3 regions of the Rhizobium sp. BK312 genome follow, and region 3 is predicted to be linked to each of the others. Evidence: riboswitches for the same ligand, from Rfam matches in the RefSeq annotation. Region 3 holds a riboswitch; each other region holds the start of a gene.
The links. A riboswitch is a leader RNA that binds a small molecule or an ion and turns the genes downstream of it on or off. The one in region 3 is predicted to bind cobalamin.

Region 1 (3,390 bases), on a different contig from region 3:
TGGTGGCGCTGATCTTGCCCGAGGTATTGGCGCTCGGTGCTGCAAGCGGCCGATCAAAGGCGCGGATCAGCTCGCCGGCAAAGCCCTGGGGCACGCGGATGCCGACCGTGTCGAGGCCGGCGGTTGCCAGCGGATGAATGCCGCTATCGGGCTGGAGCGGCAGCACCAGCGTCAGCGGCCCGGGCCAGAAGGCTTCCGCGAGCTTGCGCGAGATGGGGTCGAAGATCGCATAGCGCTCGGCCATGGCGAGATCGCTCATATGGCAAATCAACGGATTGAAGCGCGGCCGGCCCTTCGTCTCGTAGATCCGGGTAATGGCGGCGGGATTAGTGGCATCGGCGGCAAGCCCGTAGACCGTCTCCGTCGGCAGCCCGATCGGCAGACCCTCGGCAAGGGTCGCCGTCGCCACTTCTATTGCCATTTGCGGATGTTCGAGAATGTCTATGTGTCGTGCCATGGCCTGCCTGCTTGCAGTTCAGGCCGTTTCTTATGCTCTTCGAGTTTTCGGATCAATCGTCAAAGCTGGCGAATGATGTCGCGGAGCTGCTCGTTGCGGGCGCCGAGGAGAAGAACATTGCGGATGGCGATCTGCGGATCGTGGGTGTGGAACAGCACGCCGTTGCCTCTGACGTCGCGATTGATCGTCAGCTTCTTGTCTTCCGTGTCCTTGTCCGGATGGATCGCGACGGCGAAATACATCCGCGAATATTTGAGGCTGATGTCTTCGAAGAAGTTCTCTTCCTGGCCGATCCGGGCGAAGAAGTTGGCGATATAGAAAGCCCAGTTCACGTCCTCATAATGCGCGAACTGCGTCCGCGCCGCGGTCACGTGGCAATAGCCGAGATGCGGCGTGTCCTTCAGCGTGTGATGAAAGATGAGCTTCGGGAAGCGGATGGACCTATGGAAATTGTTGAGCCGGTCGTGGGTCTTCTCGCCGGCGTCCCTGAGCTTCAGCGCCGTATGTTCGGCCACCTGTTCGTGGGTGAGGTATTCCCGCTCTTCCGCCAGCCAATGCGGCCTGTTGCGGTTGATACGGCCGGTGCGCAGGAATTCGGTGTACCCCGTCGTCGATACCGGCTGCGCCGGTTCGGGCTCGGCGGGCTTCCCAGCGTCGAAATATCTGAGTTTGGCCATGCCGGATCTCGCTATAAAACTCTTTGGCGATATGATGAACCACGGAGCTTGAGCCGAGCTTGATCGTGCCGGATTGAAGGCGCCCCGATAGCGGCTCCGTTGGCGCTTTCTGCCGCCCAATTGTTCCCCTGATTGCCGGCCATTCGCTGACCTGTCGCAATCAGGATAAAGCGTCATTGGCGGAATGGATATGCGATGCTTTGACCATCTCCGATGCAAGCGCCCAAGTAATTGAATTGCCTGTCAATATTCTCACGCTATGCAACCGTCCTATCGTCCGGTTTCACCTGTCGTCAAATTCGAAGCCGATGTCGCATTGCAGCGCAGCGGCAGACGCGGCCGAGAGCTATGATGATATCAATCTCAAGGTGCCGTCTGCTAGGGAGACGGAGAATTGGGAAGCCGGTCAAAATCCGGCGCTGCCCCCGCAACGGTGGTGGAGTGAGGCATGGCGGATAAAGCCACTGGGCCGATTGGTCTGGGAAGGTGCCATGGGGTCCTGGCAACAGGGCCGCTCCAGAGCCCGGAAACCAGCCTTGGGCACATATGGTTTACTGACCGCGGCGGGCGGTCGGGGGATTGCTTTCGGCCGTTCCCAACGGCCTTGCATGTCCTCTGCTCGTCTTCCGGTATTGCGCAAGGATAGGCAAATGGATATCGGCAGCAAAGTTCTGCGGCAACTGAAGAACCACCGGACGGGTTTCAGCCTGGAGCAACCCTTCTACACTGATCCGGAATACTTCAAGCTCGACATGGAGACGATCTACTATCGCGACTGGCTGTTCATCGGCCATGATTGCGAAGTGCCGCGTGCGGGCAATTACTTCACCGTCCAGATCGGTGATTATCCCGTCGTCATCGTCCGTGGCCGCGATCAGGTCATCCGCGCCTTCCACAATAGCTGCCGTCACCGCGGCTCGCGCGTCTGCACGACCGAGCGCGGATCGTCGGCAAAGCTCGTCTGCCCGTATCACCAATGGACCTACGAACTCGACGGCTCGCTACTCTTTGCCCGACAGATGGCCGAGGATTTCGACAAGAGCCAGTATTCGCTGAAGCCGGTTCACTGCGAAAGTGTCGGCGGCTACATCTTCATCTGCCTCGCGCAGAACGCTCCCGATTTCGCGCCGGTTCGCGCCACGGTCGAGCCCTACATGGCCCCGCATCGCATCAGCGAAGCCAAGGTCGCCTTCCAGAGCACGATCATCGAAAAGGGCAACTGGAAGCTCGTCTGGGAAAACAACCGCGAGTGCTATCACTGTGCGGCCAATCACCCCGAACTCTGCCGCACCTTCCCGGAAGCTCCGACGGTTACCGGCGTGCAGGGCGCGATGAGCGATCCCGTCATCACCGAGCACTGGGCGCGCTGCGAAGCCGCAGGCCTGCCGAGCGAATTCAAGATCTCTCCTGACGGACAGTTCCGCACCGCCCGCATGCCGCTGATCGAAGGCGCCGAAAGCTACACCATGTCCGGCCAGAATGCCGTCAGGCGGCCGCTCTCGCCCGACGTGACGATCAACGGCATCGGCACCATGCTGCTCTTCCACTATCCGACGACATGGAACCACATGCTCGGCGACCACGCGATTTCCTTCCGTGTCCTGCCGATCAGCGCCGAGGAAACCGCCGTCACCACGAAGTGGCTCGTTCACAAGGATGCGGTCGAAGGCGTCGACTACAATCTCGAGGAACTGACGCACGTCTGGACCGAAACCAACGATCAGGACCGCCGGATCGTCGAGGAAAATGCCTTCGGCATCCGCTCGCCTGCCTATGAGCCCGGTCCCTATTCGGAAATCCATGAAGGCGGCGTCATGCAGTTCGTCGAATGGTACACGACTTTCATGATCAACCGGCTGCAAGGCGACCAGGCCAAGCTGTCGGCGGTTGCCTGAGCATGAACATGGCCGTCTCCCTTCCGCATCGCCATCTCGACCAAATGCAGCCTTGGAGCGACAGGCAGCATCTGCTCGAATGTCTCTCAGTCACGCCCGAAGCGCCCGATGTGATGACCTTCACCTTCGGGTCCGATAAGGACAACTGGTTCCGCTATCTGCCGGGCCAGTTCGTGACGCTGGAGCTGCCGGCGGCTCCGGAGCCGGTCATGCGCACCTATACGCTGTCGTCCACGCCGTCGCGGCCCTTCTCGGTCGCCGTGACGGTGAAGGCGCAGAAAGATAGCATCGGCACGCGCTGGATGTTCGAGAACCTGAAGCCGGGTATGCGCATCAAGGCTTTCGGCCCGCTCGGCGATTT
Region 2 (3,390 bases), on a different contig from region 3:
AGGCGCCGCAAGCGGTGGTCTTTCGGGCGCTCTCTGGGGTTCGCTCGTTGGTCTGCTTTTCCTCAATCCTCTTGCTGGGCTCGTCGTCGGCGGCGCAATCGGTGCCGGCTCCGGCGCTCTTGCCGGATCGATGGCCGATTACGGTATCGACGACGATCTCATGAAGCGTCTGGCCGAAACCATTCCGGCGAAGAGTTCCGCGCTTTTCCTCCTGATCCGCAAGGTTCAGCCGGAAAAGGTGCTTGCCGAATTCAAGGGCGAACATGCGCGATTGCTACGCACCTCGCTATCGCCCGAGCAGGAGGCGCGGCTGCGCCAGGTGCTTGTCGACGAGACCTCACCGGCGCCTGAAGCTTCCGCCACCGTCTGAACGTAAATCCGATCTCTACTCCTATCGGCGGCGGCGGCTGTGCTTTCGTCCGGGAAGCACGGGGCTCAGGGATTGAACGGCGCGCTCGCCATTGCCTGCGCGCCTTCCCTAATCGCGCAAATACTGCCATTGTAGGTCATGCGGTCATTCACTAGCGGCAGCAGGGAGAGGGCAAGCCCCGGACGGCCATTGTCAGCACACGTTTCCAGGCGAAAACTTGCGCGATGACCGATCCTGTAATTCGTCAAAGCCAGCTGCCGTCAAAACCCAAAACATCGCTGATTCAGACCAAACGCGCGGCGCTGCAGGCGCTAAGGGTCATGATCGCGTGCACGATCACCTACGCCATTTCACAGCATCTCCATCTCCAGCAGGGCTATTGGGCCGTCTTCACGGTACTGATCGTCATGCAGGCGTCGGTGGGCGCGACCGCTGGAGCGGCTTTCGACCGGCTGGTTGCGACAGTCGCAGGCGCCGTGCTCGGAGGTGTTGCGGTATTCGTCACGCCGCAGGAGCCGCTTGCGATTGGCATTGCCCTGATCTGCGTCGTCGGCGTTTCAAGTTTCGCGGCGGTGCGCGTGCCTCGTCTGCGCAATGCCGGACTGACGGCCGCGATCGTCATGCTGACACATTCCGCCGCCGTTCCCGTCGAGATTTTCGTGATCGATCGCATTGCCGAAATTACCCTGGGCGGTGTCGTCGGCGTGCTCGCCAGCCTGTTCATCCTGCCGACGCGCTCGCGGACTATGGTTTTGGATCGCTTCGGGTCGGCACTCGATGTCATGGCGCAGATCTTGCGAAGGCTTGCAGTCGGGGTCGAAAAGGGCGAGCCTGTATCGGCCACCGAGGCAAATATCGCCCTGCGTCAGTCCTTGATGGCGACGGAAGCGCTTTTGACCGACGCGCAGCGCGAGCGCGCTTTCTGGCTGACACGACAGGGAATTTCGGAGGCCATTCCCCGTTCGCTCTGGCGCATCCGCAACGACATGACCTATCTCAGCCACATCGTGGAAACACCTTTCCCGCCGGCGATTGTCGAAGCGATCGGGCCGCAGGCAGGCGGAATGCTGGAGGCACAGGCCCGCTTTGCGGAGACATGCGGCCGGGCGTTGCGTGCCGGTGGTGAAATCGATCCGGATGTGCTTTCGGCAGGCGACGCGGCTTTCGACGCCGCGTTTAGCACTCTTCAGACTTCGGAGGCTGCCCAGTCGATGGGATTTAGCGAAACGGGCCGGTTGTTCGGTCTCGATTTCACATTGCGACGCATGCGCCAGAATTTTCTCGATCTCGCCGACCGCATCCGCGAAAGCAACGTCAATTGAAAGGCTCCAGCCTGTTTTTGGCCAGTCCCAAGTCTCTGCGTTGGGTGCGATGGTCGACATCCATCAACATGGAAATCCGATTGAGGCTGTCGAAGCAGTTGACGCAATTTTAACCGAGGATACTATATATAGTGTTCGAGGTTCTTCTGATTCGCAAGGATTGGAGGCTAAGATGGGAATCCGGTCGGCGAGCATGATGATTGCCAAGCCGGAGCTGCCCCCGCAACTGTGAGCGGCGAGCATTCGTTTGATGACGTCACTGAGGCCTTGTGTCTTGGGAAGGCAGGACGAATGTTATGACCCGCGAGCCAGGAGACCTGCCTTGAGCAATAACGTCCACGGGCGGGGTGTCCGACTGGCGAGCGATGGTTCATGCGGCAGGATCGCCGTCATCGCTTCCTTGAAGACCCCGCATGAATAACTTCGGGGTGAATCCATGTTCTTGAGTATTCATAGTCGCCCGCGCGAATGACGGCCGCTGAAATGCGTCCGGCCGCCGGCTAGGCTTGCCTCCACTTTTCACCCGCCGAGCGGGCATCATCCGATGCTCGAGCGATTTTCTGTGCCCATCCATACGAGGATACCTCATGAGCATTACCGTCTACAGCAAACCCGCCTGCGTCCAGTGCACGGCAACCACCCGCGCGCTTGATCGCCAAGGCATCGACTACACCATCGTCGACGTATCGACCGATGCCGCCGCCTATGAGCTGGTGCAAGGTCTCGGCTATCGTCAGGTTCCGGTTGTTGTCGCCGGGGAACTGCATTGGGCCGGCTTCCGTCCCGACATGATCAGCACCCTCGCTTAAGGATCCGGGCGGTGGGCGAGATCGTCTATTTCTCCAGCCGATCGGAAAATACCCATCGCTTCGTTGTCAAGCTCGCATTGCCGGCTGCTCGTATCCCGCTTGTCGCGGGCGACGAGTTTCGTGCGACCTCGCCCTACGTTCTGATCGTCCCGACCTATTGCGGCGAAGGCGGAAAGGGGGCCGTGCCCAAGCAGGTGATCCGCTTCCTCAACGATGCGGGCAACCGTTCGAACATCCGCGGAGTCATCGCCGCGGGCAACAGCAACTTCGGCGCGACCTATGGGATCGCCGGCGACATCATCTCTGCCAGATGCCAGGTGCCGTATCTCTATCGGTTCGAACTTCTGGGCACGGATGAGGATGTCGCCAATGTCAGACACGGATTGGAACGATTTTGGACACGCTAAGCTCTTCTTTGTCGCGGGATTCGGGCGAAAAAACGCAGAGCACTTTTTCTGCTCCCACGAATGATCGGCCAGCCAAGGCCGCGGAAATGGCCTTGGATTATCACGCACTGAACGCCATGCTGAACCTCTATGACGAGCACGGAAAAATCCAGCTCGACAAGGATCGCATGGCGGCCAAGCAGTACTTTCTCCAGCACGTCAATCAGAACACGGTCTTCTTCCATAACCTGAGGGAAAAGCTCGATTACCTGGTGACGGAAGGCTACTACGAACAGGAGGTGCTGGATCAATATTCCTTCAATTTCGTGCGCGATCTCTTCGATCACGCCTATGCGAAGAAGTTCCGTTTCCCGACTTTCCTCGGCGCCTTCAAATACTACACCAGCTACACGCTGAAGACCTTCGATGGAAAACGTTATCTCGAGCGTTATGAAGACCGCATCTGCATGGTCGCGCTGACGCTGGCGCAGGGCAGCGAGCAA
Region 3 (3,390 bases):
GAGCACAAAGGGTTCGGCGAGCGGATTGCGCAGCAACGCCTGCAAGACCACCCCGCTCAAGGCAAGCGACGCACCGGTGCTTGCAGCAACGAGCGCGCGGCTCAGGCGATAGTCCCAGACGATCCCCTGATGGATCCGGCTGAGTTCGAAGCTCGTTCCGAACAACCGGTTCGAAACGGCCTTTACTGTGGTCGACAGCGGGATCGAAATCTCGCCGATCGATACGGCGAGGCTGATCATGAAGGTCAGAAGAATGACGGCAGCCATGGCGAGCGCCAAGAGCGCCCACCATGTCCTGCGTTTTGCGGCGAGACCCATATCTTACAGCGCCAGGCCGAAGGACTTGATGCCCTTGGCCAATACTTCAATGCCGTCGATGGTGCGGATGGTCGGGTTCATCGACTGCGCATCCATCATGACAAAATGCTTGTTCTTAACGGCGTCGAGCTGGCTGGTGACTGGATCTTTTTCGAGGAAATCGACTTTGACCTTCGGATCGTCGGCCGCATAGCGGCGGCGGTCCATGGTGGCTATGACGATCACGGCCGGGTTGGCCTGCGAAATGGTTTCCCACCCGACCATCGGCCATTCTTCTTCCGTCGTCACCACGTTTCTGGCGCCGAGCGTCTTCAGGATATAGGCCGGCGCGCTGTTCTTGCCGGCGATATAGGCATCGCCATTGACCTCCTTGCTGGAGAACCAGAACACGATCGGAAGATCCTTGGCCTTGGCAGCGGCAATCGAAGCGACTGCATCCGCCTCGCGCTTTTTCAGATCCGCGATCAGGGCATCGCCACGATCCCTAACGTCGAAGATCTGCGAGAGCTCGACGATTTCCTGATAGACCAGATCCATCGTGAAAAGCTCCTTGCGCACACCATCGCCGCCATCGGTATTGACCTTGGCGACACAATCGGTCGGAGCAACATAGGTGTTGATCCCGAGTTCCGAAAATTGCTGGCGTGTGCCGACGGAACCCTGCGCGCCGACATGCCATTCGAATTCGGCAGCGACGAGATCCGGGGCCTTGCCAACGACGGATTCGAAGCTCGGATCGTTATCGGCAAGCCGCGGGATCTTGCTGTTGACCTCGGCATATTGCGGCAGAACCGGGCCGACCCAGACCGCCGTTCCGGCAATCTTGTCGGCAAGGCCGAGCGAAAAGAGGATTTCAGTCATGCCCTGGCCGATCGAAACGATCTTGGCCGGAGCCTTTTCAAAAGTGACCTTCTGACCGCAATTATCGATGGTGAGAGGATATTGGGTGGCGGCAAAACCGGAGCCGGCAAAACCGGTCAGCCCAAGTGCAAATGCAATGGTCGTCAAAAAATGGCGCATGAAAGGTCTCGATAGGATTAAGGAAACGGGGCGGCGTCAGCGCGATCGCGCTGAGAAAGACGGCCGCCGGCTGCGGAGATCCCAATCAAGGCCGATAGGTGTCGGATAATGTCGAAGGCGCAGGTCAATCATTCTCTGTCCTTTCCGAGCATCCCCGCCCGGCTGATTGGATCGTGATCGACGGCAGGTCTCCTGGCTTGCGGATATCTGACGATCATCGGCCTTCCCGCAAGCATGCTTGCAGTGGCGTGGCTCAAAGCCTCAGGAAGGAACCAGCAGGCTGGTCATTCCCGGATGATCGGCAATCCGCTTACAGTTGCGGGGGCAGCCACGGTCTAGGTCCCGCTTGGGTCATCCTCACCGTGTTCCCTATTAATCCCCGCGGAGTCTTCCTTGGGGAACCGTCACGTCCAGTTATTCCGGACTGCCCCGTTCCGTCAAGGACGCTTGGATAGAAATGAGACAGAGCACGCCATGCCCATGAGAAGGAAAGGCGGCGAGCCTATACGGCCTCCGCCAGTTCCACGCGATTTCTCCCGCCCGCCTTCGCGCGATAAAGCGCCTTGTCGGCGGCCTCAAGCACATGTTTGAAATCCGTCGTCGGTTCGAGGGAGCAGGCGATGCCGATGCTGACCGTGACATGGACGGCCTCCTGCTCGAACATCAGGGTTGTGTCCTCGATGTCCTTGCGAATTTTCTCCGCGACGGCAGCCGCAGCCCGCGTATCGGTGTTGGGCAGCAGCACGACGATCTCCTCACCGCCATAACGAGCGGCAATGTCGGTCTTGCGCACGGTTTGCCTGATGACGTCGGCCAATCGCGCCAGAACGGTGTCACCGAAGGAATGGCCCCAGCTGTCGTTGATCTTCTTGAAGTGATCGATATCGAGCATGATGATCGAGAAGGGGATACGCCGCATGCCCGCTTCCTTGCTGCATCGATCGCCTTCGCGCTGCAGCACCCGGCGGTTGGGAAGCCTTGTCAGCGGATCGAGGCTCGCTTCATTCTCCAGCGCGCGCTGGATGCCAATGCGATATTGCTCCCGCTGCAAGAGATCCGACAACAGCATGACACCGAGGATATTGACGATCGTTACCGGAAGTGTTGCCGAGATAAGAAGGGCGCGCGCAACCGCCCACGGAAAAAGGAAAACAACCACAATGGATGAACAGGTCGCCAGACCGAACAGAGCCGATCGCCGCCATCCCGTGCCGGTCCATTGCCGCGGCAGCAGAGTGAGTACATAGCCGGCGATTGCAACGATCACGATGCCGGCCACGCCGACCACCGCGCCCATGCCGCCCACCATGTACCGAAACAGCGCCATCATCGCCGCAGCGACAATGGTTCCCAAAAGGCCGCCATAGATTGGCGTAAGGACAAGGAGGATCGACCGGCCATCCTGGATCACACCTGGCATCCATTGGATGGGATCGCCCATGGACAGGATGCCGACCAGCCCGAACAACAGCCCGACGGCCACGGATTTCAAAGCGCCGCGCTCGACGATACGGATGACCCAGGAATAGGCATAGACAATAATCGCCACCTGGCCGAGGACACGTATTAGCGAGATCAGATGTGTTTCGACTTCCATGGCGATTCCCAGTCTTCGCAACGCGCCGCGATAGATGAGCTGCGGCGGCATGGTCGAAGTCCTTACGAGATACCATGCGATCTCTAAAAATAGTTTATATGCTTCTCATCGATCGGCACTGCGGCGGCATCGCGGCACGAATTGACGCATTGCGCTTGTGATAGGCCTGCCCTATGACTGAAACCTTATCCGCGAATGCGGTGGTGGGGACAAGCATGCGGAAGACGATTTCGCGAACATTTCAGTGGAGCGCGCGCATTCTTTGCGCCGTTGCGCTGTTGCTCGTCGGCTTCGCCCATCAACCGATCGTCGCAACCGCGGACGAAATATCCCCGATCGAGCTTGCCCAGTACCGGCTTCCGGATGGCTCCCTGCCCGTCCTTTGCATCACCTACAAGGATGCCGACGGCAAGGTGCATGGGAAAGCCTACGCACCCGGATGCGAGGCATGCCGG

Region 1: another riboswitch for cobalamin. It lies ahead of FHT85_RS09510 (aromatic ring-hydroxylating oxygenase subunit alpha); the one in region 3 lies ahead of FHT85_RS13705 (ABC transporter substrate-binding protein).
Region 2: another riboswitch for cobalamin. It lies ahead of nrdH (glutaredoxin-like protein NrdH); the one in region 3 lies ahead of FHT85_RS13705 (ABC transporter substrate-binding protein).

Annotation. Positions count from the first base shown of each region.
Region 1 is NZ_JACHZP010000003.1:193,536-196,925, forward strand. It holds gene FHT85_RS09500 (L-threonylcarbamoyladenylate synthase) at 1-457, opposite strand, end outside; gene FHT85_RS09505 (DUF6656 family protein) at 517-1,134, opposite strand; cobalamin riboswitch at 1,484-1,688, shown strand; gene FHT85_RS09510 (aromatic ring-hydroxylating oxygenase subunit alpha) at 1,785-3,029, shown strand; gene FHT85_RS09515 (hybrid-cluster NAD(P)-dependent oxidoreductase) at 3,032-3,390, shown strand, end outside.
Region 2 is NZ_JACHZP010000007.1:281,981-285,370, reverse strand. It holds gene FHT85_RS21170 (DUF1269 domain-containing protein) at 1-370, shown strand, start outside; gene FHT85_RS21165 (FUSC family protein) at 595-1,692, shown strand; cobalamin riboswitch at 1,814-2,032, shown strand; gene nrdH (glutaredoxin-like protein NrdH) at 2,280-2,501, shown strand; gene nrdI (class Ib ribonucleoside-diphosphate reductase assembly flavoprotein NrdI) at 2,513-2,908, shown strand; gene nrdE (class 1b ribonucleoside-diphosphate reductase subunit alpha) at 2,995-3,390, shown strand, end outside.
Region 3 is NZ_JACHZP010000004.1:311,235-314,624, reverse strand. It holds gene FHT85_RS13710 (FecCD family ABC transporter permease) at 1-318, opposite strand, end outside; gene FHT85_RS13705 (ABC transporter substrate-binding protein) at 322-1,338, opposite strand; cobalamin riboswitch at 1,503-1,759, opposite strand; gene FHT85_RS13700 (GGDEF domain-containing protein) at 1,841-2,986, opposite strand; gene FHT85_RS13695 (hypothetical protein) at 3,151-3,390, shown strand, end outside.